3 regions of the Streptomyces sp. NBC_01465 genome follow, and region 2 is predicted to be linked to each of the others. Evidence: riboswitches for the same ligand, from Rfam matches in the RefSeq annotation. Region 2 holds a riboswitch; each other region holds the start of a gene.
The links. A riboswitch is a leader RNA that binds a small molecule or an ion and turns the genes downstream of it on or off. The one in region 2 is predicted to bind cyclic di-AMP.

Region 1 (9,465 bases), 4.2 Mb from region 2:
GGTGGCGATCGCGAGGGTGGCCGCCGTTCGGGCGGCGGGGCCGGAGAGCGGGCGCTGCTTGGGCTTTCGGTGAGCGGCCACGGGGGCGGGTCACGTCCTTCCGTATGACGTCCGTTACGTGCGTCCGGCGGCGGCCCGCACAGGGGGAGCGGGCCGCCGCCGGTTCTTTCGGCGGTGGTGACCGACAGTCGTCCGATCCAGCGGACGGGACGGCGGTGGGGAGCCGGTCACCTGGAGAAGGACGCTAAACCTGATGGTTGCGCGAAAGTGATGGAGTGACTGGAAGTGGTTCATTTTGGTCAGTGCGTGAGCGTCTGTGACCGGTGGGGTGGGGGCGTCTCTTTGGATTCCGGGGCTCTGTGACCGAAGCGGTGGATGTGCACGACCTGAGTGAAAGGTGGTGCTAAGGGGTGGCTAGGGTCGGGGCCATGGACGTACTGATCAATGTCTTCGTGGGCCTGCACATCATCGGCATCGCCTCGCTGCTCGGCGGATTCCTGACCCAGATGAAGGCGATGGGCGCGGGCACGGCGCGCTTCGTGCCCGCGATGCTGCACGGTGCGCTGACGATGCTGGTCACGGGGGTCGCGCTGGTCGGGCTCAACCAGGCCGACGACCACACCGTCAACAACATCAAGATCGGCGTCAAGCTGGCGATCCTGATCGTCATTCTCGGCCTGGTCTACGTCAAGCGTGACGAGGAGAAGGTCGAGAAGGGGCTGTTCGGTGCGGTCGGCGGCCTGACCGTGGCCAACATCTTCATCGCGGTGCTGTGGACCTGAGGAGCTTGAGCTACGCGGGGCGCACCGAGCCGTAGATCGGCATGTAGTAGATCGACTCCTCGCGGACGTTCGCGCCCGTGTGCGGCGCGTGGATCATCTTGCCGCCGCCGATGTAGATCCCGACATGGCTGATGTCGTCGTAGAAGAAGACCAGGTCACCGGGTTGCAGATCCGCCGTCGCGACGCGCGTGCCGACCTTCACCTGGTCCCAGGTGGTGCGCGGCAGGTCGATGCCGGCGGCCTTCCAGGCGGCCTGGGTGAGGCCCGAGCAGTCGTAGGAGCTGGGGCCCGTCGCGCCCCAGACGTACGGCTTGCCCATCTGCGCGCGGGCGAAATCGAGGACCTTGGCGGCCTTCGCCGCGTACGAGCTGGAGGACGAGGAAGAGGAGGACGAGCCCGAACTGGCTTCCTTCTTCGCGGCCTCCGCCTTCGCCGCCTTCTCCGCCGCGGCCTGCTTGGCCGCCAGGTCGGCGGCCTTCTTCGCCGCCGCCTCCTGTCGCGCCTTCTCCAGTGCCGCCAGCCGCGCCTTCTCCTCGGCCGTCAGCTTCGAGAGCAGCTCGCGCGTCTCGGCGAGCTTCGACTGCACCTGCTGTTTGGTCGCCTTCAGATCGGCCTGCGACGTGGTGAGCGTCTCCAACTGCTCGGTCGCCTCGGCCCGTTCCTTCGCCGCCGCCTTCTGCTGCTTGGTGTAGTCGTCGACCGCGTGCGTCTGCTGCGCCGACAACTGCTTCATCAGCTGGTTCTGGTCGAAGTACGACTGCGGGTCGCTGGCCAGGAGCATCGTCGCGGTGGAGGCGAGATTGCCGCCCCGGTACTGCGCGGCCGCGTACTGCCCCAGCTCGCGCCGCGAGTCGTTCAGCTGCTGGGTGCGCTGGGCGACGGCGTCCAGGAGCCGGTCGACCTTCTTGCGCTGCTGAGCGGTGGACTCCTTCGCGGCGTCGTACCTCTGCGTCTCGGTGCCGGCCTGCCGGTACAGGTCGTCGACCTTCTTCTGTACGTCCTCGATGCTCGGCTTCGGCTGCACGGGCGCGGCCTGCGCGCTCTGTGCGAGCAGCGAGACGGAGGCGAGGGCGGCGGTGGTGATGCCGACTGCGGGAGCCGTGGCCCGTATTCGGGTACGCGGCTTGCGGTGGTCTGCCAAGGCAGGCGTGTTCCTTCCGTGGACCGCCTACCGGGTTAGCTGTCGGGTTCGGGCTGTCGGAAGGCCGCCCTACGGTCCTGGGGGGTACGGACCGATTCACCCCGGTGGTGCTTGGTGGGTCCCCGGCTCCAACTGCCGTACGGCAGAGCGGACTCGGCGCGGCGGCGCGCTCCGGCGCGGGTCGCCGGTGGGGGCACGGCCACCTGACGGAGCACGGTAGCCAACCCCTGGGGCGGGTGGGAAGCCTGATGTTCGATATGCCCGATACATTTTCGTGACCTCTCGGGACCGGACGTAAAGGCACGCGTCAGGTGTACGCACCGGTGCGGTCGGTAACGGAACGTGATGGGGGTGGTGCGGTTCCCGTCTACGGGGCCCTCGCTGCCGATCCCTGCCCGGACTGTCAGTCGTGCGGCCTAGACTCGGTAGACGATGAGCAGCCTCTTTGACGACAGCTTCCTGGCGAACCTCCAGCCCACCGAGGACGCGCCCCCGCCCCCCGAGGAGCACGCTCCGGAGGAGGAGGTCCCCGCCGACCTCTTCGGCGGAGCCTTCGACGGGCCGCCCCGCGACGCGTACTACCGCGACGGCGCCCCCCGCCCCGCCGTGGACCCCGCCGCGCTCCTGGACGGCCTGAACACCGAGCAGCGCGCCGCCGTCGTGCACTCGGGGTCCCCGCTGCTCATCGTGGCCGGCGCCGGCTCCGGCAAGACCCGCGTGCTGACGCACCGCATCGGGCATCTGCTGGGCGCCCGTGGCGTCCACCCCGGCCAGATCCTCGCGATCACCTTCACCAACAAGGCCGCTGGTGAGATGAAGGAGCGCGTGGAAGGGCTCATCGGCCCGCGCGCAGGCGCCATGTGGGTGCTGACCTTCCACAGCGCCTGCGTCCGCATCCTGCGCCGCGAGTCGAAGAAGCTCGGTTTCACGTCGTCCTTCTCGATCTACGATGCCGCCGACTCCAAGCGGCTGATGGCCCTGGTCTGCCGCGATCTGGACCTGGACCCCAAGCGGTTCCCGCCCAAGTCCTTCAGCGCCAAGATCTCCAACCTCAAGAACGAGCTCATCGACGAGGAGACCTTCGCGGGGACGGCCGCCGACGGCTTCGAGAAGACGCTCGCCGAGGCGTACCGGATGTACCAGGCGCGGCTGCGCGAGGCCAACGCCCTGGACTTCGACGACATCATCATGACCACGGTGCACCTGCTCCAGGCGTTCCCGGATGTCGCCGAGCACTACCGGCTGCGGTTCAGGCACGTACTCGTCGACGAGTACCAGGACACCAACCACGCCCAGTACACGCTGGTCAAGGAGCTGGTGGGGTCCGGTCCCGCCCCCGCCGAGCTGTGCGTCGTCGGTGACGCGGACCAGTCGATCTACGCCTTCCGGGGCGCGACGATCCGCAACATCCTCCAGTTCGAGGAGGACTACCCGAACGCGACCACGATCCTGCTCGAGCAGAACTACCGGTCCACGCAGACCATCCTCTCCGCCGCCAACGCCGTCATCGAGCGGAACGAGAGCCGCAGGCCCAAGAACCTGTGGACCGACGCGGGCGAGGGCGCGAAGATCGTCGGCTACGTCGCCGACACCGAGCACGACGAGGCGCAGTACATCGCCGAGGAGATCGACCGCCTCACGGACGCGGGCGACGCCAAGGCCGGAGACGTCGCCGTCTTCTACCGTACGAACGCCCAGTCCCGTGTCTTCGAAGAGATCTTCATCCGGGTCGGGCTGCCGTACAAGGTCGTCGGCGGAGTGCGCTTCTACGAGCGCAAGGAGGTCAGGGATGTGCTGGCCTATCTGCGCGTCCTCGCCAACCCCGAGGACACCGTCCCGCTGCGCCGCATCCTGAACGTGCCCAAGCGCGGGATCGGCGAGCGCGCCGAGGCGATGATCGACGCGCTCGGACTGCGGGAGAAGATCAGCTTCCCGCAGGCACTGCGCCGGGTCGACGAGGCGTACGGCATGGCGGCTCGCTCCTCCAACGCCGTGAAGCGGTTCAACGTCCTGATGGAGGAGCTCCGGACGATCGTCGAGTCGGGGGCCGGGCCGGCTGTCGTACTCGAAGCGGTGCTCGAACGGACCGGCTATCTCGCCGAGTTGCAGGCATCGACCGACCCGCAGGACGAGACGCGCATCGAGAACCTTCAGGAACTCGCCGCCGTGGCCCTGGAGTTCGAGCAGGAGCGGTCGGCCGCGGGCGAGGAGAGCGCGGGGACGCTCGCCGAGTTCCTGGAGAAGGTCGCGCTCGTCGCCGACTCGGACCAGATCCCGGACGAGGACGAGGACGGGGCCGGCGTCATAACGCTGATGACGCTCCACACGGCCAAGGGCCTTGAGTTCCCTGTGGTGTTCCTGACGGGCATGGAGGACGGGGTCTTCCCGCACATGCGCGCGCTGGGACAGGTCAAGGAGCTGGAGGAGGAGCGGCGGCTCGCGTACGTGGGGATCACGCGCGCCCGTGAGCGGCTGTATCTGACGCGCTCCACGATGCGCAGTGCGTGGGGCCAGCCCTCGTACAACCCGGCCTCGCGCTTCCTGGAGGAGATCCCGGTCCAGCACCTGGAGTGGAAGCGGACGGGTGCCATGGCGGCTCCTGCGGGGCCGACGTCGGGGATCGCCGCGTCGCTGTCGTCCTCGCTGTCCTCGTCGCGCTCGCGCGGCGGCCGCGGCGGTGCGACGGGCTTCGCCACGGGGCGGGCCGGAGACAAGCCTGTGATCACTCTGAACGTGGGGGACCGGGTCACCCACGACCAGTTCGGTCTGGGCACGGTCATGCAGGTGACCGGGACGGGCGCGGACGCCCAGGTGACGGTGGACTTCGGGGACGAGCGCCCGAAGAAGCTGCTGCTGCGGTACGCGCCGGTCGAGAAGCTGTAGTTACGGCTTACGTCGGGTCGAGGCCGTGGCTGCGGAGCCACGGCAGCGGGTCGATCGCCGAGCCGCCGCCGGGCCGTACCTCGAAGTGCATGTGCGGCCCGGTGGAGTTCCCGGAGTTTCCGGAGTACGCGATGACGTCGCCGGCCTTCACCTCACCGGAGCGGATCTTCGTGCTGGAGAGGTGGCAGTACCAGGTCTCGGTACCGTCGGCGCCCGTCACTATGGCCATGTTGCCGTAGGCGTTGTTCCACTGCGTGCGGATCGTGCCGTCGATCGCGGACATCACGGGCGTGCCGTACGAGACGGGGAAGTCGATGCCGGTGTGGACGGACATCCAGTTGACGCCGGCCTGGCCGAAGTAGGCGCTGAGGCCCCTCTGCTTCACCGGCAGGACGAACTTGGGGCGGGCCGCTTCCTTGGCCGCGGCCTCGTCCTCCGCCTTCTTCTTCGCTGCCGCCTGGCGCTCCTTGAGGTCGAGGCGCTCCTGCGTACGGCTGGCGCGGTCGGCGAAGTCGTCCGCCTCGTGGCTGAGGTTGGCGAGCTGCGTGTCGACCTTGTTGTTGGCGGCGACCGGCTTCACGGACGAGGGATCGGCCGCGGCCTGGGTCGTCTTGCCGTCGCCGGAGTCCGAGCCGAGTCCGGTGACGGAGGCGGCGGCGATACCGGCGACGCCCATCACACACGCGGAGGGCACGGCGATGGTGAGGAGCGCGGACCGCTTGGCGGGGGTGCGGCGCCTGCCGCGGCTGCCGCCGCCGGAGGAGCGGCGGGGGGAGGGGGCGGCCGGTACGGCCTCCGGCTCCGTGGTCAGCTCGACCGGGGCCTCGGTCAGATCCTCGGGCTCGGTGTGGACCGGCTCGGTGTAGACCTGCTGCGAGTGCTCCTGGTGCTCCGGCTCCGCGTACGCGGCGAAGTCGGCGGTGCTGAACTGGCCCGTCTCCGCGGTGATGTCCTGCTGCACGGAAGCGCCGGCGTCGTTCCAGGCGGTGGCGTCGTACACACCGGTGTCGTAGACCTGCTGCTGCGTGGTGGTGTCCCACTGCTGCTGGTACTGCGGCTGCTGCATCTGCTGCTGGCCGGCCTGGTTCCAGGCCGATGCGTCCCACTGTCCCGTGGTGTCGTAGCTGTCGTACGCGACGGCCTGGGCGGGGACCTGCGTCGGCCACTGGCCGGTGGAGTCGTAGCCGTATTGCTGCTGCGCGCCGGTGTCCCACTGAGTGGTGTCGTACTGCCCGGTGTCGTACGTGCCGGGGAGGGTGCCGAACAGGGGGTCGGTGTCGTAACTGCCCGTGGAGTAGGCGTCGTACCCGACGTACCCGGCGTGGGTTTGCTGGTCGTTCACCAACGTCTCTCTCGCCTCGGCAGCAGGACCCTGCGTCCAGTGGGTCTGTAGGTAACTCACAGGAAAGCAGTGGCGTGACTGTACCCGGCGGTATGCGGCGGCGACAATCTTCAACAGGTTTTGAGCCGTCGGGAAACGGGCATTCGGCCGTCTTTCGGCGGTCTCTGGGCAGAGCTTTGGCCCGGCGTTCGAGGTGCGTTCGGATATTCCGGGCTCTCAGGCCACGGAAACGGCCCCCGTTGCGCCGGCCTCCGTCTCCGCTGATTCGAGGGCCTGGCGGATGCCGGCGGCGACGGCCGGGTGGACGGGCAGGGCGAGATGCCCGATTCCGCTGACCCGGACGTTCTGCACGATCAGATCGGGGTGCTGGACGCAGGCCGACTCGACCGGCGCCATCAGATGGTCGAGATCGCTCCAGAAGCTGACGAACCGGGTGCAGCAGCCCTCCGCCGGCTTGCGCAGCTCCTCGATCACGGAGGAGCCGGGGAGCATCTGGCGCACGATCGGATGGGCGCTCATGAGCTGGGCGACGTGCGTGCCGGAGTGCGGGGTGCCGAGCGTGACCAGGGTGCGGACGCGCGTGTCGCCGCCGAGGCGCTGTACGTAATAACGGGCGATGAGGCCGCCGAGGCTGTGCCCGACGACATCGACCTGCTGGTGTCCGGTGCGGGCGCAGATCTCCTCGACATGGCGGGCGAGCAGTTCGGCGGCGACGCGGATGTCGCAGGTCAGCGGCGAGTAGTTGAGCGCCTCGATCCGGCGCCAGCCGTGCCGGGCCAGGGAGCGGCGCAGCAGGACGAAGACGGAGCGGTTGTCCACGAAGCCGTGGAGCAGGACGACGGGCGGCCGGTCGGGGCCCGTGATCGTGGCGGTCTCCGCCGGATCCCGGTCGTCCTCGGCCCGGCGCTCGGGAGTGAGGCCGGAGGGATAGAGGAGCAGATGTCCGGCGAGGATCGTGAGCTCCAGGGCGGTGGATCTCAGGAGGGCGGAGGAGAAACGCATCCGGCGCAGCAGACACTGCGGAAAGAGAAAGAAGGGTAAGACCCTCATGGGCCGACCTCCCTAACGGCACGCGGGGAGACGACCCTGTCCCCCGTGTGCCCTCGTGGGAAGCCGGTGACGGCCCGCACCACCATGCTGCGCGGCTGACGGCACGGTGGTGCGGCGACCTCGTCCGCGGCTCCCCGATACATGTCCCAGGTGTGATTTCCCCCTCCCCATCCACCGTGAAACGGCGGGTTGCGGGATGCTGTCGCTAACGTTCGTTCACATCGTGGTGCATGGAGGCAGTGATGGGTGTCGACGGTCCGATCCGCGTGGTGGTCGCCAAGCCGGGGCTCGACGGGCACGATCGCGGGGCCAAGGTGATCGCGCGGGCGCTGCGCGACGCCGGCATGGAGGTCATCTACACGGGGCTGCACCAGACCCCCGAGCAGATCGTGGACACGGCGATCCAGGAGGACGCGGACGCGATCGGCCTCTCCATCCTCTCGGGCGCCCACAACACGCTCTTCGCCAAGGTGATCGACCTTCTGAAGGACCGGGACGCGGAGGACATCAAGGTCTTCGGCGGCGGCATCATCCCCGAGGCGGACATCGCGCCGCTGAAGGAGAAGGGCGTCGCGGAGATCTTCACGCCGGGCGCGACGACGGCCTCCATCGTCGACTGGGTCAACGCGAACGTGCGGCTGGAGCAGGTCTGAGTCACGCCGGCGCCTCCAGTTCCTGGAGCATCGCCGCGCGCAGCCGCAGCGTGGAGACGAGGCGTTGGAACGCCTCCGACCAGTACCCCCCTGCCCCCGGGGCCGCACCCTCCGCCTCGTCCGGCATCGCGGCCAGTGCCTCGAAGCGGCTCGCCTCGGTGGGGTCCATGCAGCGTTCCGCCAGGCCCATCACCCCGCTGAAGCTCCAGGGGTAGCTGCCCGCGTCCCGGGCGATCTCCAGGGAGTCCACCACCGCCCGCCCGAGCGGACCGGCCCACGGAACGGCGCACACGCCCAGCAGCTGGAACGCCTCGGAGAGGCCGTGCGCGGCGATGAACTCGGCGACCCAGTCGGCCCGTTCGTCCTCGGGTAGTGTGGCCAGCAGTTTGGCGCGCTCGGCGAGCGATGCCGTACCGGGGCCGCCGAGCAGGGCCCGTGCCCACTCGGCGTCCCGCTGCCGCACGGCCGCCCGGCACCACGCCGCGTGCAGCTCCTCGCCCCAGTCGTCCGACACCGCGAGGTCGGTGATCTGCTGCGGCGTACGGCCCCCGAACCGTCCCGGCCAGACCGACAGCGGGGCCGCCTCGACCAACTGACCCAGCCACCACGACCGTTCGCCTCGGCCTGCCGGAGGCGTCGGCACCACGCCGTCCCTCTGCATGGCCGCATCGCATTCGTGCGGCGCCTCCACCACGATGCCCGCGCCCTCTCCCGTGCGGTCCGGGCTGACGCAGGTCGCCGCCCGCACCGCCATCCGTCCGGCCAGCGCGGATCCCGGCAGTGCGGAGAGCAGTTCGGCCGCCGTGGAGCGGACGTTGCGGCTGCGGTCGGAGAGTGTCTGCTCCAGGAACGGCTCGTCCGCCTCCGAGAGGCCTGTGCGGAGCGAGTCCAGGAACATCAGCCGGTCCTCGGCCCGCTCCGTGGACCAGGTGGAGGCCAGGAGGGTGCGCCCGGTCTCCGGTGCGGCCGCTCGTACGGAGGCGAGCAGAGCGACCCGTTCCGCGAACAGCCCCTCCTCCCACAGGTGTTGTACGGCTCCGGTGTCCGACGGCGGTGGCAGTACGGCGCCGCCCGCCGCGCCCCGCAGGGCGAACTTCCACTCCGGGTTGAGGCCCGCCAGCCACAGTCCGCGCGGCCCGGCGAAGGCGAGGGCCTGCGGACGCAGATCCGTACGCGCCCTCGCCGCATCCAGGAGCGCCGGCAGCAGCGAGGCCGGGGCACGGTAGCCGTGCAGGCCTGCGGCGGCGAGCCACTGCGGCAGCAGCTCGGTCAGATCGGGGGTCGTGCCCCTGCGCCCGCCCGCCCCCGAGGGCCCGCTGCGGTCGGCGAGGAGCTGGGCCAGGCGGCGCCGTGCGGGTGCGGGCAGCGCGGGCCGCGGGTCGTGCGCCGCGGGCTCGGGCGGTACGGCGGCGGGCGCAGCGAGGAGGCCCGCCCGGCGTCGTACGGTGTGCAGGGCCGCGGTGTCGAGCAGGGACGCGACCCCTTCGGGTGCGGGCCTGCGGTCGGTGCCGAGCAGCGCCGACGTGACGAGCTCTTCCCAGGCCGATGTGGCAACGGTCGTGGTCATGCAACCCCCTTCAGGTCAGCGGGACCCCGTCGGTCCCGTCCGGCGTC
Region 2 (9,465 bases):
CGCGTGATCGCCGCGGGTGAAGACTGCCGTCCACGAACCGCCGGGAGCGTCCACCTCCACTGGCCCCTGCGCGCCCTCGGACTGCGAGAACCGTACGGACGTGGCGCGTTCGGCAAGCAGTGACACGTACTGATCGGGCGACAGGACAAATCTGCAGTCAACGCTCCACGGCGATCAGCTCAAAAGCGATGACAGGCTCCTCGCCCCAGCCGGGTTCCCGTTGCGCCGGCAGCGCGCACTCGTTGCTCTCCGCGGCGCGGAGAGCAACGAGCGTGGCGTACTGACGTGTGGCGTTTGTACGGGCCAGCAGCATCCGCTCGTCCCCGTGGCCCTCTACGGTCAGGACGAAATGTGGCTCGGCGCCGATGGATCGCCGCCACGGCTTCGCCGGCAGCGGGAGCACTGCCCGGCGGCCCTTGTCCAGCGCGTCGAGGAAAGCCGGATCGACTGGCATCCGGTATGCGTGCGGTGTGACCGAGGCGCACATACGGCCCACCGCCGTCTGCCACACCTGGTCCTGGTCGACGTACTCGCGACGGTCCCGCACCTCCCGCAGCCGCCGCTCAAGGTCGGCAACATATCCGTCTTCTTCCGCCTGCCGCCGGACCGCTCCATTCTCGTCCTCCCAGCGGAACTGCCGTTGCTCGGCGTCCCGTTCACGCTCCGTCAGATCGCGCCGCAGATCGTCAAGCGCCCGCGACGACGCGAGATCCGTCATCGCGATTCCCCGCTCTCCTCCCTCGATCCGCTCCACCGCCTTGCGCAGCGGCCCCGGGTGGCCCTGCATGGCCGTGTGCCACCAGTGGATCATGGCGCGCTCCAGCTGCGGTCCGTACTCGGCGCCCAGCAGTTCCTTCCATGCCCGGGGGCGCGAGAAATCGTCGAGCGCCGCCATAATGCCGTCGACCGTGCGCGGGACCGGCGGCACCATGTCCGTCAGCCGGTCGAGTTCGTACGGCCGCCACCGTGCGAGGAAGGGGTCACCGGCCGACCGCGGATCGGCCTTCTCCTCCTGGGGCGAGGACTCTTCCGGTTCGCGCGCCCGGCCCAGTACGACAAGTCCGGCGGTCTGTACGCACCAGGCAACCACCCGCCACCGATCCGACTCGTCCCCGTCCTCACCAGCTTCTGCGTCCTCGTGCCGCGCCACCGCGAGCAGTTCCCGCTGCCGGGCGACCAGATCTGTACCGTTGCCGCCCTTGTACCCCGTGGCCTCCGCAGCGAGGAATGCCATCAGCCGCTCCGGATTTCTTTCCGCAGCCGATGGAATCGGCACCTCGGTACGGTCCCGCCGCAGCCGGGGCTCCTGTCCGTCGCGCTCGTAGAAGGCATCCTTCAAGGCGTCTCGCGCCGCGGTGAACCCCGCACCCTCCCCGATCAACCCGTCCGCAGTGGACGTCCATCGGCCATCTTCACCCAGCTCGATTGACACGACGTACTCGCCCATGACCTCGGTGCCCCTGCCTCTCCGGCGGACGGATGAACAGCCAGGGCGCAGCGTAGGCCGCGCCGAAGCCGGTCGGTGCTGCTTCCAACGGGCCTCCCTCTTCCGGGTGTTCTGGGCGGGATGTGCAGCAATGTCAGTGGCGCCCCCTACCGTCGGCGGCAAGGGACATCACCTACGACCGGAGAGCCGAGGAGCAGACACCATGGGCCTGAGCTTTCGCCGCCACGATGACGGCACGACGACCGGCACCAACATGGAGACCGGCTTCACCTTCACCTCGGCCGACCGGGACGAGGTCGAGCGGGTTCTGCGCGAGAACGCGGGCTGGACCTACACTCCGCCGCCTCCGCCCCTGCCGCTCGGGCACCATCGCTTCGCCCTGGAACACGACGCGTTCGGCATGAGCGTGCGGGATGCCGACGGACTGGAGGACCGGTATGCCCGGCTGCGTGCGCGTCCTCCCCACGGCTGCGTACCGGAGGGCTGGGGTGATTCGTTCGCGCTGCTGTGCGAGCGTCCGGGCGACACGCTCCTGGCGGCGGTCACCGACACGGTGGAGGAGATCCGCCGCGAAAACGGGCTGGTCATGACCGGTCTCGGCATCGAGAAGCCGGACGAGTGGATGGGCCGCGACCGGGACGGCCACTGCGGCAAGATCCTTGCCCAGCTCATCCTCCAGGCGGCCCACCGCGCCCGCGCATGCGGTTACCCGGCAGATGATCTGGTGCACCTGCTCCGCACCGCGCTTCGACCCGAATAGTGCTCGTTGACGCGTAGGCTCCCGGTCCAACTCGCCCCTCGGGAACATAGTGAAGTCCCCCAGTCCCCCAGTCCCCCAGTCGCCCTGGTGACTGGGGGACTTCACCAGGGCGACGCTCTTGGTGCAGGTTCTTGACAGGTTCATGGGGCTGCCGCAGGGTGGGAGCGCTCCCATGCTCCAGAGCCCCCACCTTCATGAGCGAGGAGATCCCATGCGCCACCGAAGATTCCGTATCGCGTCCGGTTTAGCCGCAACGCTGCTGATCGCGGCAGGTACGGCAGCCGTGCCGTCCTCTGCCTCGGCCGCGACCGCCGGTTGTGAAGTCGCCTATCTGAATCTGAGCACCTGGCAGTCCACCCCCACTTCGGGCGGCTTCAACACCACACTCGCCATCAAGAATCTCGGCGATCCGACGACTCGGTGGAAGCTGACGTTCACGATGCCGAGCGGTCAGACCGCCACCGGCGGCTGGAACGCGACGTTTGCCGGGGCGACGTCGGTCACGGCCACCGATGCCGGTTGGAACGGCACCATCGCCACGGGCCAGACCAGCAGCAGCGTCGGTCTGCAAGGCGAGTGGACCCGCACCGCCGCGGGCACCTCGCCGCCGAACCCGTTGCCGCAGCCGGCCGACTTCGCGCTCAACGGTGTGCCCTGCACCGGCGCGCCGTCCGAGAACAAGCCGCCCTCGGTCAATCTGACCAGCCCGCAGGACGGCGCCTCGTTCGAGGCCCCGGCCACCATCGGCCTGGCGGCGACTGCAAGCGACGCGGACGGCTCGGTCGGCCGGGTCGAATTCCTGAACGGCAGCACGGTCATCGGCTCGGACACCACCGCTCCGTACGCCTTCGCCTGGACCAACGTCACTCGCGGCAACTACGCGCTGAGCGCGCGCGCCGTCGACGACGACGGCGCGACGACGACCTCCGCCCCTGCCAAGGTGGCCGTCACCGGCCAGGACGCCGGTGGCCCGGCTCCGGCCCTGCACGTCTCGGGCAACCAGCTTCGGACCGCGAGCGGCGCCACGTACCGGCTGCTCGGCGTCAACCGCTCCGGCGGCGAGTACGCCTGCTTCCAGGGCAAGCCGGTGTTCGACGGCCCGGCGGACCAGGCGAGTGTCGACGCGATGAAGGCGTGGAACATCCACGCGGTCCGACTGCCGTTGAACGAGGAGTGCTGGCTGGGTACCGCCGATGTGCCCGCGGACGGCGTCAGCGGCGAGGCGTACCGGCAGGCGGTCAAGGACTACGCGGATCTGCTCGTGGCCAACGGGATCAACCCGATCCTGGATCTGCACTGGACCTACGGACAGTACGGCGGTCCGGGCGCCGGCTGCGCGGACGCCAAGGCGACCTGCCAGAAGCCGATGCCGGACGCACAGTACACACCGGCCTTCTGGACCCAGGTGGCCCAGATGTTCAAGGGCAACGACGCGGTCGTCTTCGACCTGTTCAACGAGCCCTACCCGGACGCCGCGAACAACTGGTCGGATGCCACTGAGGCTTGGACCTGCCTGCGCGACGGCGGCACCTGCACGGGTATTGACTACAAGGTCGCCGGGATGCAGACCCTCCTCAACGCGGTACGGGACACCGGCGCCACCAATGTGGTCATGACCGGCGGCCTGACCTGGACCAACGACCTCACCCAGTGGCTGACCTACAAGCCGGTCGACCCGGCCGGCAACCTGATGGCTTCATGGCACTCGTACAACTTCAACGCCTGCGTGACGGCGGCCTGTTGGGACAGTCAGATCGGCGCGGTTGCGGCCCAGGTGCCGGTCACGGCCGGCGAGGTCGGCCAGAACACCTGCGCCCACGACTATCTCGACCAGGTGACGGACTGGGCGGACAGCAAGGGTGTCGGCTACCTGGCCTGGACGTGGAATCCGTGGGGGGTGTGCGCCGGCAGCGGCAATGACCTGATCGCCGACTGGAACGGCACGCCCACCAGCACGTACGGCGAGGCGTACAAGGCGCACTTGCTCACGCAGAATCCGACCTGACCTGACCTGACGCGGCGCGCGAAAACGGCCTGCCGGACCCCTCGGGGCCCGGCAGGCCGTTCGCTTTCGAGCGCTGGAGACTCAGCCGATGCGGCCGGCGAAGTCCGGGGTGTAGTTGGAGATCGTGTCGTAGATGACGCCGGAGCTCGGGTTGGCGGCCTGCACGAACTTGCCGTCGCCGATGTAGATGCCCACGTGGTAGACACCGGCGTCGGTGCCGTCCGAGGACCAGAACAGCAGGTCGCCCGCCTGCAGCGAGTCGAGCGAGACGTGCGTGCTGGCCGCGGCCTGGTCGTTGGCCACGCGCGGGATCGAGATGCCGGCCTTGGCGAGCGCGGCCTGGGTCAGGCCGGAGCAGTCCCAGCCGGAGGTGTCGGAGCCGCCGTAGACGTACGGGGTGCCGATTTGCGACTCGGCGTAGGCGGTCGCGGCGGCCATGGTGCCGGACGCGGTGGTGCTGCTGGAGCTCGACGTGGTCGAGGTGGAGGTCGAGGCCGACGAGGCGGACGAGGAGCTCGACGAAGTCGAAGCGCTGTCCGACGACGTCGAGGAGCTCGTGTCGGAGGAGGAGCTGCTGCTGGTGGCGGTTCCGGTGAGCTTCAGCACCTGGCCGGGGTAGATGTGGTCGGCGCCGTCGGTCAGTTCGGACTTGTTGAGCTCGTAGAGCTTCTCCCAGCCGCCGCTGACGTTCTTCTTCTTGGCGATGCCGGAGAGCCAGTCGCCCGCCGCGACGGTGTACGTCCCGGCGCTCTTGGCGGAGCTCGTGGAGGTGGCGGTCGCCTGGGTCGCGGACGCGGAGGCGGTCGTGGCCTGCGCCGGGGCGGCGGACGCGGTGGTCGCGGAGACCAGCGGGATGGCCAGGCCGACCCCGGCGAGGCTCATTCCGGCGACCAGGCGGTGGACGCGGGTGCGGCGGGGCCTGCGTGCGGTCACGTCATTCGTGGGCAGCATGAATCTGCGTTCCTCTCCCACGCCTGCGAGGTGAGCTGTCGGATTCGGGCTGGAGCTGCCCGGCCGTGCGCTGCACGGCTTCACCCCTAGCCGCGATCGCTGGATCGCGGCGACTTACCTGGGTCCCCCGCTCCTGCCGTGGTGCGGTGCGTTGATGTCCTGACCTCTCCGGCGGCAGGACTCGGCGTTCCGGAGAGATTGGTTCCGCTTGAGTGCGGAGGTTGCACGCTAAACAGGTCGTGAGGAAATGCGCAAACCCCAATGGAATTGCTCACATTGACCGCGAGCGGCCCACAGATTGCTCACAGCTGGGTGTGCATGGGCGGATTGTCCCCGGTGGCTTCGCGGGCGATCTGCTCGAACTGGGCGCCCATCGCGGCGGAGAGCGCCTGGGCTGCCGACAGGGGGCGGACCATGACCGTGAAGTCGTCGATGAGGCCGTCCTCGTCCAGGTGGAGGAAGTCGCAGCCGGTGATCGCGCGGTCGCCCACGCGGGCCTCGAAGACCAGGGCGTGGTCGCGGCCGTCTGTGCTGTTGATCTCCTTCACGTAATGGAAGTCCTCGAAGACCCGGGTGACGCCGCGCAGGATCGCCGCCGTCATGGCCTTGCCGGGGTACGGCTTGAAGGCGACCGGGCTGGTGAAGACCACGTCCTCGGCCAGGAGCGCCTCGATCGCGGTGTGGTCGCCCGCTTCTACGGCCGTGCGGAAGGGGAGCATGCTCGTCACCTCATGGTCAATTTGTTGAATAGGTGCGAGTAACAGTAATCGCATCGATGTAGCGTGTCCATATGTCCCTGAAGTACGCGGTGCTCGGCGCACTCCTGGAAGGCGAGGCGTCCGGCTACGACCTCGCGAAGATCTTCGACGTCTCCGTGTCGAACTTCTGGGCGGCGACGCCCCAGCAGCTCTACCGAGAACTGGAGCGCCTGGCCGCCGACGGGCTCATCGAGGCGCGGGTCGTGCCGCAGGAGCGCCGGCCGAACAAGCGGATGTTCACGCTGTCCGCGACCGGCAGGGCGGATCTCGCCGCCTTCACCGCGAAGGAGCCCCGGCCCACCGCCGCCCGCGACGAGCTGATGGTGAAGGTGCAGGCCCTGGACGTCGGCGACGTCGACGCCGTGCGCGGTCACATCGAGGAGCGCATCGGCTGGGCGCAGGGCAAGCTCGCCCGCTACGAGCGCGTACGGCAGCACCTCCTCGGCGAGTTGAGCGAGGAGGAGTTCCTGCGCGACAGCGACCGGATCGGGCCCTATCTGACGCTGATGCGCGGCATGTTCTTCGAGGAGGAGAACCTGCGCTGGGGGCGCCGGGCCCTGGAGATCCTGGACCGGCGCACCGCAGCGCGACGCGGACAGCTGCCGTGATCCGCGAGGTCCGCGGATCACGGCAGCACCTGGCCCGGGCTAGCCGGCCTTCACTCCGTCCGGTACGGGTGCGTAACCCGTCGGACGGGTGGTGAAGGTTCCGCGGCCCTGGGTACGGCTGCGGAGCCGGGACGCGTAGCCGAACAGTTCGGCCAGCGGGACCGTGGCCGTGACCACCGCCGTCGCACCCCTCACCGTCGAGCCCGACACCCTGCCGCGCCGGGCCGCGAGATCGCCGAGCACCGAGCCCACGGCGTCCTCGGGCACGGTCACCGTGACCTCGGCGACCGGCTCCAGGAGCGCCATCGCCGCAGACCGCAGCGCCTCGCGGAGCGCGAGGCGGCCCGCCGTACGGAACGCCAGGTCGGAGGAGTCCTTGGCGTGGGTCGCACCGTCCGTCAGGACGACCCGCACCCCCGTCACCGGATGCCCGCCGAGCGGACCCGCGGTCAGCGCGTCACGGCAGCCGGACTCCACCGCGCGCACGAACTCGCGCGGCACCCTGCCCCCGGTCACCGTCGACTCGAAGGTGAAGTGCCCGGCGTCGTACGGCAGGACGTCGAGGACGATCTGGGCGAACTGGCCCGCCCCGCCGTCCTGTTTGACGTGCCGGAAGGTCAGGTCCGACACGCCCCGTACGACCGTCTCCCGGTACGACACCCGCGGCCGGCCCACCGTCACGTCCAGCGTGTGGGCGCGACGGAGCTTCTCCACCGCGACTTCGAGGTGGAGTTCACCCATGCCCGAGAGCAGGGTCTGGCCGGTCTCCGGATCGGTCCGCGCGCGCAGCGACGGGTCCTCCTCGGTGAGGCGGGCCAGCGCGTCGGCGAGCCGGCCGGTGTCCGTGCCGCGTACCGCCTCGACCGCGACCGAGACGACCGGATCGGGTACGACCGGAGGCTCCAGGAGCAGCGGAGCATCCGGTGCGCACAGGGTCGCCCCCGAGCGCGCGGCCTTCACCCCGGCCACGGCGACGATGTCCCCGGCCACCGCCAGCTCCGCCTCCGCGTGCCGGTCGGCCTGCACCCGTACGATCCGCCCGATGCGCTCGGTACGGCCCGCGCCCGTGTCCAGCACGAGGTCCCCCTTCCTGATCGTTCCCGTGTACACCCGCAGATAGGTGAGGCGGCCCGTCGGGGTCGCCGCCACCTTGAAGACGAGCCCGGCGAAGGGCTCCGCCGGGTCGGCGGCGGCCCGGCCCGGTACCGGTGGTACGTCGAGCGGCGACGGCAGGTACGCCGTCACCGCGTCGAGGAGCGGTTCGATGCCGACGTTGCGGTACGCCGCACCGCACAGCACCACCACGCCGCCGCCGTCCGCCCCGAGCGTGATCGCTCGCAGCGCGGCGGCGAGCGTCTCGTCGCTGAGCGCGGAGTCGTGGACGTACTCCTCCAGGGCCTTCGCGTCCAGACCGGCCACGGCCTCGTCGAGTACGGCACGACGCACTCGCGCCTCCGCCAACAGCCCGTCGGGCACGGGCTGTTGGGCGTACGCACCGTCCCAGGTCAGCGCCCGCATCCGTACGAGATCCACGACACCCGTGAAACCGGACTCGCGCCCGACGGGCAGCTGCACGACCAGCGGGACGGTGCCCAGCCGGTCGCGGATCGAGGCAACCGCCGTGTCGAGGTCGGCCCCGGCACGGTCCAGCTTGTTGACGAACGCGATCCGCGGAACGCCGTACCGGTCGGCCTGCCGCCACACCGACTCGGACTGCGGCTCCACGCCCGCGACCGCGTCGAACACCGCGACCGCGCCGTCGAGTACACGCAGCGCGCGCTCCACCTCGTCGGCGAAGTCGACGTGCCCTGGTGTGTCGATCAGGTTGATCCGGTGACCGGCCCAGTCGCAGCTGACAGCGGCCGCGGAGATGGTGATCCCGCGGTCGCGCTCCTGCGGATCGAAGTCGGTGACGGTCGTGCCGTCGTGGACCTCGCCGAGACGGTGGATCGCGCCGGTCAGGAACAGGAAGCGCTCGGTGACGGTGGTCTTGCCCGCGTCGACATGGGCGAGGATGCCCAGGTTGCGGACGGAGGAGAGAGGAAGGAGTGGGGTGCGCACGGCCGGCGCCTTTCGGGTCGGGCGGGGAAAGCTCAGGGCGGCGCGATACGGGGACGAACAGGGTGATGCGACATGCGAGCAGAGCAGAGGGCTCGCTCGGGTCAGGGGTTCGTCACGGAATCCGGTGAGGGCCGCGCAGCCGTCACCAGGCGCGCGGAGACACCGGCATCACGTCGTAACGCGTACGGGGAGCAGGGGCGGCGATCGTGTTGCTGCGGTGTCGCATGGCCGGTGCTCCCTTCGCGTGCGTGATGGTGGCGTGCAGGACGAGCGTAGTGATCCCCGCGCGGCGGGGCATCGCATTTTTGCCTGCACAGGGCTGGCTGGGGCCGAGTTGTTGATCTTAGGATCGGCTCCATGCTGTTTCGCCAGCTGGAATACTTCGTCGCCGTCGCCCGCGAGCGGCACTTCGCGCGTGCGGCCGAGTCCTGCTACGTGTCCCAGCCCGCGCTCTCCGCGGCGATCGCCAAGCTCGAGCGCGAGCTCAATGTCACGCTGATCAACCGGGGGCACAACTACGAGGGCCTCACCCCGGAGGGCGAGCGGCTCGTCGTCTGGGCCAAGCGGATCCTCGCCGAACAGGACGCGTTCAAGGCCGAGGTCGCCGCCGTCCAGTCGGGCATCACCGGGACACTGCGGCTCGGCGCCGAGCCCACCGCCTCCACCACGCTGGCCCTGCCCGTCGGGGCGTTCTGCTCCGCGCACCCGCTGGCCAAGGTGCAGGTACGGTCGCGCCTTTCCACCAAGGAACTCCTGCGCCAGATCAGCGAGTTCGAGCTGGACGCCGTCATCGCCCACCTCACGCCCGGCGACGAGGAGGGCCTCGTCGTGACGCCGCTCTACGAGGAGCGGTACATGCTGCTGGTGTCGAGCGA
Region 3 (9,465 bases), 960 kb from region 2:
TGCAGCGGACGTGAATTTCCGATGGCGGCCGGTTAATCATGGATATCTTTTGGCCACGGAACCGTACGCGGAAGGCCCCGGCGCTGATGCGCCGGGGCCTTCTCGGTGGTGCTACGGGTGGAGCAGCTGTCAGACGTTCACGCCGTGCGAGCGCAGGTACGCGACCGGGTCGATGTCCGAGCCGTACTCGGCGGTCGTACGGGCCTCGAAGTGCAGGTGCGGGCCGGTGACGTTGCCGGTGGCGCCGGAGAGGCCTATCTGCTGGCCGGAGGTGACGGCGGAGCCGACCGAGACGCCGATGGACGAGAGGTGGCCGTACTGCGTGTACGTGCCGTCGTTCATCTTGATGACGACGTTGTTGCCGTACGCGCCGCCCCAGCCGGCCTCGACGACGGTGCCGGCGCCGACGGCGTGGACCGAGGTGCCCGACGCGGCGTGGAAGTCGATGCCGGTGTGGCTGCCGGAGGACCAGAGGCTGCCGCCGGTCTTGTAGCCGGTGGAGACGTAGGAGCCCGTTATGGGCGCGACGTAGGCGTTCAGGCGCTTGCGCTCGGCCTCGCGGGCGGCGCGCTCCTTGGCCTCGCGCTCCTGCTTCGCCTTGGCCTCGGCCTTCGCCTTGGCTTCGCGTGCCTTCTTGGCCTTGGCCTCGGCCTTCGCCTTGGCTTCCGCCTTGGCCTTCGCGGCGGCCTTGGCCGTGGCGGCCTCGTGCTTCTGCGCGGCGGCCTGGGCGTCGACGTGCGCGGCGAGGGAGTCGCCGATCACGATGGTCTGGGTGAGGCCGGTGGTGTCCACGGCGGGGGCCGCGGCTTCGGCGGCCATGGCCGGGGCGGCCAGGGTTCCGACGACGCCGGTCGTGGCGAGGGCGGCGGCACCGGCGAAGGTCGCGGTCCTGCGCGTCAGACGGTTCGGGGCACGGTGCTTACCGGTAGGGCGGGCGAACGCCATGAAGGGGCTGGTCCTTTCCTTCCTTCTCGCCTACCGGGTTAGCTGACGGGTTCGGAGCAGGAAGGTCTCCTACGGGCGTGCGCCTTGCGGCTGGGCCCGATTCACCCCAGGGACTGAGTGGGTCCCCGGCTCCCCAGGCTCGCGCCTGACGGGGACTCGGCGATCACTGTCCGGGGCCGCGGATGCGGCTTACGTACGACGAACAGCGAAATCGACGCTAAACGCTCCCGCTTACCGGAACCAAACAGACAGCTTGTTTTGTAGCGCACGCCACAGGACATCCAGGCAACCACAGAACAAACCGGACAAAAGGGAGAACCTCGGCGGCCGCCCGGCCGCCGAGGTCCCTTTTGCCCCTGTCCGTCAATCAGCCCGTGACGACGGTCACTTCGCCGATGCCCAGCTGCCTGACGGGCTCCGCGATCTTCGCCGCGTCCCCGACCAGGACCGTGACGAGGCGGTCCTCGGGGAAGGCGTTGACGACCGCGGCCGTGGCCTCGACCGTCCCGGTCTCCGCCAGCCGCGCGTACAACTGCGCCTGGAAGTCGTCGGGAAGGTGCTGCTCGACCTGGTCGGCGAGCGTGCCCGCGACCGCCGCCGCCGTCTCGAACTTCAGCGGGGCGACACCCACCAGGTTCTGTACGGCGGTCTCGCGCTCCGCGTCGGTGAGCCCCTCGGCGGCGAGCGTGCGCAGCACCTTCCAGAGGTCCTCCAGCGCCGGTCCAGTGGACTCCGTGTCCACCGAGCCGCTGATGGCGAGCATCGCGGCGCCGCTGCCGTCGGCGGCGGAGCGCATCACCTGGCCGAAGGCCCGGACGCCGTAGGTGTAGCCCTTCTCCTCGCGCAGGACGCGGTCCAGACGCGAGGTGAGGGTGCCGCCGAGGCAGTACGTACCGAGCACCTGGGCGGGCCAGACGCGGTCGTGCCGGTCGGCGCCGATCCGGCCGATCAGCAGCTGGGTCTGTACGGCGCCGGGGCGGTCCACGACGATCACGCGGCCCGTGTCGTCGGCGGTGATCGGCGGGGCCGGGCGCGGGGCCGCGGTGTTGCCGGTCCAGTCGCCGAGGGTCTCGGCGAGCAGCGCGTCCAGGTCGACGCCGGTGAGGTCACCGACGACCACGGCCGTGGTCGTGGCGGGGCGCACATGGGCGTCGTAGAAGGCGCGGACCCCGGCGGCGTCGATGTTCGACACCGTCTCCTCGGTGCCCTGGCGGGGGCGCGACATGCGCAGGGTCGCCGGGAAGAGCTCCTTGGAGAGCTGCTTGGCGGCGCGGCGGCCCGGGTTGGCCTGCTCGTGCGGGATCTCGTCGAGGCGGTTGCGTACGAGCCGGCTGATCTCGCCGTCGGCGAAGGCCGGTGCGCGCAGTGCCTCGGCGAGCAGGCCGAGCCCCTTCGGCAGCCGGGAGACGGGGACCTCCAGGGAGACCCGGATGCCCGGGTGGTCCGCGTGGGCGTCCATGGTGGCGCCGCAGCGCTCCAGTTCGGCCGCGAACTCCTCGGCGGTGTGCTTGTCGGTGCCCTCGTTGAAGGCGCGCGACATGATCGTGGCGATCCCGTCGAGGCCCTCGGGCTCGGCGTCCAGGGGGGCGTCGAGGTTGACCTCGACGGCGACCACCTGCTGGCCCGGACGGTGACAGCGCAGCACCGTCAGACCGTTGGGGAGCGTGGAACGCCCGGGGGCCGGGAACGCCCAGGGCGTTGCGGTGCCCGGCTGGGGCTGCGGGTGGTACGTCATGCTCACGGCAGCGGTGTCGGTGGTCTCCGTCACTGGTCCGCCCCCTCTTCTTCGGTCGCATCGGCGGCGGTGGTCGGCTCGTACACGAGGACCGCACGGTTGTCGGGGCGCAGACGCGCCTTGGCGACCGCCTGCACCTCCTCGGCCGTGACGTCGAGGACCCGCTGCACGGCGGTCAGCGCGAGCTGCGGGTCGCCGAACAGGACGGCGTACCTGCACAGTTCGTCGGCGCGCCCCGCCACGGTGCCGAGCCGGTCCAGCCACTCGCGCTCCAACTGGGCCTGGGCGCGCTCCATCTCCTCGGCCGTGGGGCCCTGCTCGGCGAACCGGGCGAGCTCCTCGTCGACGGCCGCCTCGATCTGCGGGACCTCGACACCGCCCGACGTCTTGACGTCCAGCCAGCCGAGCGAGGGGGCACCGGCCAGCCGGAGCAGGCCGAAGCCGGCCGCGACGGCCGTCTGGTCGCGCCGTACGAGACGGTTGTGCAGCAGGGAGGACTCGCCGCCGCCGAGGATCGTGAGGGCGATGTCGGCCGCGTCGCACTCGCGGGTGCCGTCCTGCGGGAGGCGGTAGGCGGCCATCAGCGCGCGCGACGGAACCTCCTCGTGGACCTCTTCGCGCAGCTGCTCGCCGATGGTCTCCGGGAGCGAGCCGTCGCGCGGCGGCTGCTTGCCGTCGTGCGCGGGGATCGTGCCGAAGTACTTCTCGACCCAGGCGAGGGTCTGCGCCGGGTCGATGTCACCGACGACCGAGAGCACCGCGTTGTTGGGCGCGTAGTACGTACGGAAGAAGGCGCGCGCGTCCTCGAGGGTCGCTGCGTCGAGGTCGGCCATCGAGCCGATCGGCGTGTGGTGGTACGGGTGCCCCTCCGGGTAGGAGAGGCCGGTCAGCTTCTCGAACGCGGTGCCGTAGGGCACGTTGTCGTACCGCTGCCGGCGCTCGTTCTTGACGACGTCGCGCTGGTTCTCCATCGACTCCTCGTCGAGGGCGGCGAGCAGCGAGCCCATCCGGTCCGCCTCCAGCCAGAGCGCGAGCTCCAGCTGGTGGGTGGGCATCGTCTCGAAGTAGTTGGTGCGCTCGAAGCTGGTGGTTCCGTTGAGCGATCCGCCGGCTCCCTGCACCAGCTCGAAGTGACCGTTGCCCTTCACCTGTCCGGAGCCCTGGAACATCAGGTGCTCGAAGAGGTGAGCCAGGCCCGTACGGCCCTTGACCTCGTGGCGCGAACCGACGTCGTACCAGAGGCAGACTGCGGCGACCGGGGTCAGGTGGTCCTCGGAGAGCACCACGCGCAGGCCATTGGCCAGCCTGTGTTCCGTTGCTGTCAGGCCGCCGGAGGAGGCCTCGGCGGTGGCCGTGTGACCCATGGGCATGTACGTCCCTTCGATCGCGGTAAAGAGAAAAGCGAAGTCCTGCCACTGTATGCAAGCGCACCGACAGCGCGCTAAGTTCCCGGGTCGCGGTCGGTGTTGTCAGTGGGACGGTCCACAATGGTCGGCGTCCCTACCTGACCAAGGCATGTGAAGGAGCCGCAGCAGCGATGGCCCGCCGCAGCACGAAGACCCCGCCGCCGGAGGACTTCGAGGAGAAGATCCTCGACATCGACGTGGTCGATGAAATGCAGGGCTCCTTCCTCGAGTACGCGTACTCGGTGATCTACTCCCGGGCCCTGCCGGACGCCCGGGACGGTATGAAGCCCGTCCACCGGCGCATCGTCTACCAGATGAACGAGATGGGGCTGCGCCGCGACCGCGGCTATGTGAAGTGTGCCCGTGTCGTCGGCGAAGTGATGGGCAAGCTGCACCCGCACGGCGACGCGTCCATCTACGACGCCCTGGTGCGCATGGCACAGCCCTTCTCGATGCGGCTCCCGCTCGTCGACGGGCACGGCAACTTCGGTTCCCTCGGCAACGACGACCCGCCGGCCGCCATGCGGTACACCGAGTGCCGGATGGCCGACGCCACGACGCTGATGACCGAGTCCATCGACGAGGACACGGTCGATTTCACGCCGAACTACGACGGCCAGGAGCAGGAGCCGGGCGTCCTGCCCGCCGCCTATCCGAACCTGCTGGTCAACGGCGCGACCGGAATCGCCGTCGGCATGGCGACGAACATGCCGCCGCACAACCTGGGCGAGGTCATCGCCGCCGCCCGGCACTTGATCAGGCATCCGGCCGCCGACCTCGAGACGCTGATGCGCTTCGTCCCCGGTCCCGACCTGCCGACCGGCGGGCGGATCGTGGGGCTCACGGGCATCAAGGACGCGTACGCGTCGGGGCGCGGCACCTTCAAGATCCGCGCCACGGTGGCGGTGGAGAACGTCACCGCGCGCCGCAAGGGCCTGGTCGTCACCGAACTGCCCTTCACCGTCGGCCCGGAGAAGGTCACCGCCAAGATCAAGGACCTGGTCTCGGCGAAGAAGCTGCAGGGCATCGCGGACGTCAAGGACCTCACCGACCGCTCGCACGGGCTGCGTCTGGTCATCGAGGTCAAGAACGGCTTCGTCCCTGAAGCGGTTCTCGAGCAGCTCTACAAGCTGACGCCGATGGAGGAGTCCTTCGGCATCAACAACGTGGCACTGGTGGACGGCCAGCCGCTGACCATGGGCCTCAAGGAGTTGCTCGAGGTCTATCTCGACCACCGCTTCGAGGTCGTACGGCGCCGCAGCGAGTTCCGCCGCACCAAGCGGCGCGACCGGCTGCACCTGGTCGAGGGACTGCTCGTCGCCCTCCTCGACATCGACGAGGTCATCCGTCTCATCCGCTCCAGCGACAACTCGGCGCAGGCCAAGGAGCGGCTGATCTCGCACTTCTCGCTGAGCGAGGTGCAGACGCAGTACATCCTCGACACCCCGCTGCGCCGCCTCACCAAGTTCGACAAGATCGAGCTGGAGAGCGAGCGCGACCGGCTGAACAGCGAGATCGACGAGCTGACCGCGATCCTGGAGTCGGACACCGAGCTGCGCAAGATCGTCTCGGCCGAACTGGCCGCGGTGGCCAAGAAGTTCGGCACCGACCGGCGCACGGTGCTCATGGAGTCGGCGGGCGCACCGGTGGCCGCCGTGTCGCTGGAGGTCGCGGACGACCCCTGCCGGGTGCTGATGTCCTCGACGGGTCTGCTGGCCCGTACGGCCAACGGTGAGCCGTTCGCGGAGGATTCCGGGAAGCGTACGAAGCACGACGTTGTGGTCTCGGCGGTGCCGGCGACGGCCCGCGGCGACGTGGGGGTGGTGACCTCGGCCGGGCGGCTGCTGCGGATCGCGGTCATCGACCTCCCGCAGCTTCCGGACACGGCGAACGTGCCCAATCTGGCGGGCGGCGCATCCGTTTCGGAGTTCGTCTCGCTGGATGACGACGAGACCGTTGTCTGTCTCACCACGCTGGACGAGTCGTCGCCGGGTCTGGCGATCGGCACCGAACAGGGCATCGTCAAGCGGGTCGTGCCCGACTACCCCGCCAACAAGGACGAGTTGGAGGTCATCGGCCTCAAGGACGGCGACCGGGTCGTCGGCGCGGCGGAACTGCGCACGGGCGAGGAGGACCTCGTCTTCATCACGGACGACGCCCAGCTGCTGCGCTATCCGTCGGGGCAGGTACGGCCGCAGGGCCGTCCGGCGGGCGGTATGGCGGGCGTCAAGCTGGCCGTCGGCGCCAAGGTGATCTCCTTCACCGCGGTGGATCCGGCGGTGGACGCGGTGGTCTTCACGGTCGCCGGTTCGCACGGGACGCTGGACGATTCGGCGCAGACGGCGAAGCTCACTCCGTTCGACCAGTACCCGCGCAAGGGCCGCGCCACCGGCGGTGTGCGCTGCCAGCGGTTCCTGAAGGGCGAGGACCTGCTGGTGCTGGCCTGGGCAGGACCGGCCCCGGCCCGGGCGGCCTCGTCCAACGGCACGGCGGTGGAGCTGCCGGCGCAGGACCCGCGACGCGACGGTTCGGGGGTTCCGCTGCTGACGCCGGTCGCGGCGCTGGCGGGCCCGGCTTCGTAACGGCGGAAGTCAGTCCTGGTCCACGTACCGCAGGACGCCCCACATCGACTCGGGTCGGGCGTCCTGCGGTGCGGTCTCCCGGCAGCCGTCGAGCTCCTTGCGGAGGGCGGCGGCGTCGATGCCGGAGCCGATGAGGACGAGCTGGGTGAGGTGTTCCTCGCCGGTGGCCCAGGCGCCCGGGTAGAAGCGCAGGAAACGTCCGACGGCGTGGAGGGTGAACTTCCCCTCGTTCTCGGGGACTTCGAAGTGGACGAAGCCCTTGATCCGGTAGAGGCCTTCGGGCCGGCGGTCGAGGAACTCCATGAGGCGCCGGGGGTTCATCGGGTCGGACGAGACGAACTCCACGCTCTCGTAGGCGGCATGAAGATGCCCCGAATGATCCCCTTCCTCGTCGGCACGCAGATCGTCGAAGGAGAGCTGCCCGACGCGCTCGCCGACGGCACGGCGGTCGATGAGGAGCTCGGGATCGATCTGTCCGTACGAGGTCCGGACGACGGGCGTCCCGGGACTGAGCTCGCCGACGGACGTCAGGGTCCGCTCGATTCCGGCCTCGTCCGCCCGGTCGGCCTTGTTGAGCACGACGAGGTCGGCGAGGGCGAGATGGCGGTCGGTCTCGGGGTGACGGGCGCGGGTGGCGTCGAACTCGGCGGCGTCGACGACCTGGACGAGGCCCCCGTAGACGATGTCCGGGTTCTCGGCGGCCAGGATCATCCGGATGAGCTCTTCGGGCTCGGCCAGCCCGCTCGCCTCGATGACGATGACGTCGATGCGCAGCTCGGGGCGGGCGAGTCTGCCCAGGTAGTCGTCGAGCTCACTGGCGTCGACGGCGCAGCACAGACAGCCGTTACCGAGGGAGACCATCGAGTCGACCTGCCCGGCGACGGTCATCGCGTCGATCTCGACGGCGCCGAAGTCATTGACGACGGCACCGATGCGGGTGCCCCTGCTCTGCCTGAGGAGATGGTTGAGGAGGGTGGTCTTGCCGGAGCCGAGGAACCCGGCGAGGACGACGACGGGGACGGGTTTCCTGGACATGGGTTCAGATCGTAGTGCAGCGGGGTCTCGTCAATCCGACGCGAAGTAAACGATTGTTAGCGACGTGTAACGGGCACACATCCGACAGGGCGCACGACCTCACAGCCCGATCCGACCGTGCGCCGCCTCTCCGCCCCTCCCCGCCGACCAGAGCCGCTCGGCACCCTGGAGGAACGACACGTGCACCCCGTCCCTCGTCGCCCTGCAGCCCGCCACCCGCAACCGACGAGGGACCAGGGTCGCCCAAATCGGGGGTATTGACATGGCCACACAGAAGCTAGGGATGCTGGAGGCCGTCGCGGCGGGGATCGCAGCCGGAGGGGCGGCAGGCCTGGCCGTGCTGGTCGCCCAGCACCGGAGCCTCGTCGAACGGCGGCGGCACGACAAAAACGTCAGCCTGGGCCGTCAACAGCAACTGCTGTACGAGCTCCTGACCAAGGCGATCGACGATCCGGATCTGGCTGCGGTACTGGACACCTACGACGAGGACTTCCCGCACGCCACGCAGCGGCAATACCTCTTCGCCAACATCCTCTACACCAACGCCCTCCTGGCCCACCGGGTCGGCCTCGTCTCAAAGCAGGAGCTCTTCGGGCACCTCAGGCAGACCTTCAACAACCGGATCGTCCGGGACTATTGGCGAGCGACCTCCCATCATCGCCAGAGCCTGGTCAGTACTTCCGAGGAGGCCCGGGCGGGCCGCATGATGGACGCTCTCATACGCGAACTGGACGAGAACGATGAAGAGTGGTGGATCGTCGGCCAGCCACCCGCGGAGTAGGCTCCCGCCGGTCGATCACCCCCTTGCATCGCACCGTGCGCTTACGGCATACGAGTTGCCAGCGGCGTGACCTCTCCACCAGTTGATCGTTACCCCTGTGCCGCATCATGGTTGCTGCGGTGCACGGGACCTCGGCGCCCGCACAAGCACCTTGCTACACAAGCGAGTTGACATCTAGGGTGACGCCAATGTCGAGTCCGTAGCGCTCAAGGGGTCGCGGACGCGAGTGGCCTGCCCCTCCCCCGTCCGCCCGTTGAAGAATTTGAGCCACTACTTTGAAGATTGTGCGCCGCATCGGTGTCCCGCCCACAGCCCGCGGCAGTCTCAACGGGCAGTCCTGCCCCGATCTGTTCGAACTCAGCGACGGAAATTTCGCCGTAATCGGGACAGAAGCTACTGCAACCCTCGAAGCTGAGCTGCCCTCCGATGCTTCGCGCGCCGATTACGAGCGGATCGTGATTGTCAGCCGCGAGACACTCATCAGGGCGAAAGGTGACATCCCCGACGCCTGACCGCGCCCCTTCGGCCCGGCATCTCGGTGGATGCCGGGCTTTCGGCATGTCAGATGGCCGGGACTGCCTGAGGTGCTGATGGCCCGACGTACCGCGCCGCAGGTCGGATGATTTTGGAGTCTGCCGACTGTTCCAGGATGTTCGCGCTCCAGCCCACCACGCGCGCCGCGCAGAACGTCGGGGTGAACATCTCGCGCGGCAGGCCGCAGAGTTCCATCACCACGCCCGCGTAGAACTCGACGTTCGTGTGGAGCTCGCGGCCCGGCTTCAGTTCCGCCAGGATCGCCTCGACCCGGGACTCGACCTGGACCGCGAAGTCCACCAGCGGGCCGCCGAATTGCTGTGCGATGCCCCGCAGCATCCGCGAGCGGGGGTCCTCCGTGCGGTAGACGGGGTGGCCGAAGCCCATGATGCGGTCGCCCTCCAGAACGCGTTCGCGGATCCAGGGGTCGATGCGGCCCGGGGTCGC

Region 1: it holds a riboswitch for cyclic di-AMP, as region 2 does, so the genes downstream of both, OG707_RS15140 (C40 family peptidase) here and OG707_RS34850 (C40 family peptidase) in region 2, are expected to answer to the same signal.
Region 3: it holds a riboswitch for cyclic di-AMP, as region 2 does, so the genes downstream of both, OG707_RS30690 (M23 family metallopeptidase) here and OG707_RS34850 (C40 family peptidase) in region 2, are expected to answer to the same signal.

What each region holds. Positions count from the first base shown of each region.
Region 1 covers NZ_CP109467.1:3,236,529-3,245,993, reverse strand. Annotated here, with positions in the region: gene OG707_RS15150 (C40 family peptidase) at 1-81, opposite strand, end outside; gene OG707_RS15145 (hypothetical protein) at 429-782, shown strand; gene OG707_RS15140 (C40 family peptidase) at 793-1,923, opposite strand; cyclic di-AMP (ydaO/yuaA leader) riboswitch at 1,932-2,078, opposite strand; gene pcrA (DNA helicase PcrA) at 2,356-4,806, shown strand; gene OG707_RS15130 (M23 family metallopeptidase) at 4,814-6,148, opposite strand; gene OG707_RS15125 (esterase/lipase family protein) at 6,365-7,198, opposite strand; gene OG707_RS15120 (cobalamin B12-binding domain-containing protein) at 7,441-7,851, shown strand; gene OG707_RS15115 (DUF5691 domain-containing protein) at 7,853-9,418, opposite strand; gene OG707_RS15110 (SWIM zinc finger family protein) at 9,429-9,465, opposite strand, start outside.
Region 2 covers NZ_CP109467.1:7,471,497-7,480,961, forward strand. Annotated here, with positions in the region: gene OG707_RS34830 (hypothetical protein) at 1-126, opposite strand, end outside; gene OG707_RS34835 (hypothetical protein) at 158-1,447, opposite strand; gene OG707_RS34840 (hypothetical protein) at 1,650-2,207, shown strand; gene OG707_RS34845 (cellulase family glycosylhydrolase) at 2,419-4,212, shown strand; gene OG707_RS34850 (C40 family peptidase) at 4,294-5,163, opposite strand; cyclic di-AMP (ydaO/yuaA leader) riboswitch at 5,169-5,322, opposite strand; gene OG707_RS34855 (nuclear transport factor 2 family protein) at 5,466-5,882, opposite strand; gene OG707_RS34860 (PadR family transcriptional regulator) at 5,954-6,529, shown strand; gene fusA (elongation factor G) at 6,569-8,590, opposite strand; gene OG707_RS34870 (hypothetical protein) at 8,733-8,888, opposite strand; gene OG707_RS34875 (LysR family transcriptional regulator) at 8,948-9,465, shown strand, end outside.
Region 3 covers NZ_CP109467.1:6,507,216-6,516,680, reverse strand. Annotated here, with positions in the region: gene OG707_RS30690 (M23 family metallopeptidase) at 130-945, opposite strand; cyclic di-AMP (ydaO/yuaA leader) riboswitch at 959-1,117, opposite strand; gene OG707_RS30685 (M16 family metallopeptidase) at 1,313-2,680, opposite strand; gene OG707_RS30680 (M16 family metallopeptidase) at 2,710-4,050, opposite strand; gene OG707_RS30675 (DNA gyrase/topoisomerase IV subunit A) at 4,218-6,668, shown strand; gene OG707_RS30670 (CobW family GTP-binding protein) at 6,678-7,703, opposite strand; gene OG707_RS30665 (DUF6082 family protein) at 7,966-8,484, shown strand; gene OG707_RS30660 (hypothetical protein) at 8,760-8,996, shown strand; gene OG707_RS30655 (citrate synthase/methylcitrate synthase) at 9,046-9,465, opposite strand, start outside.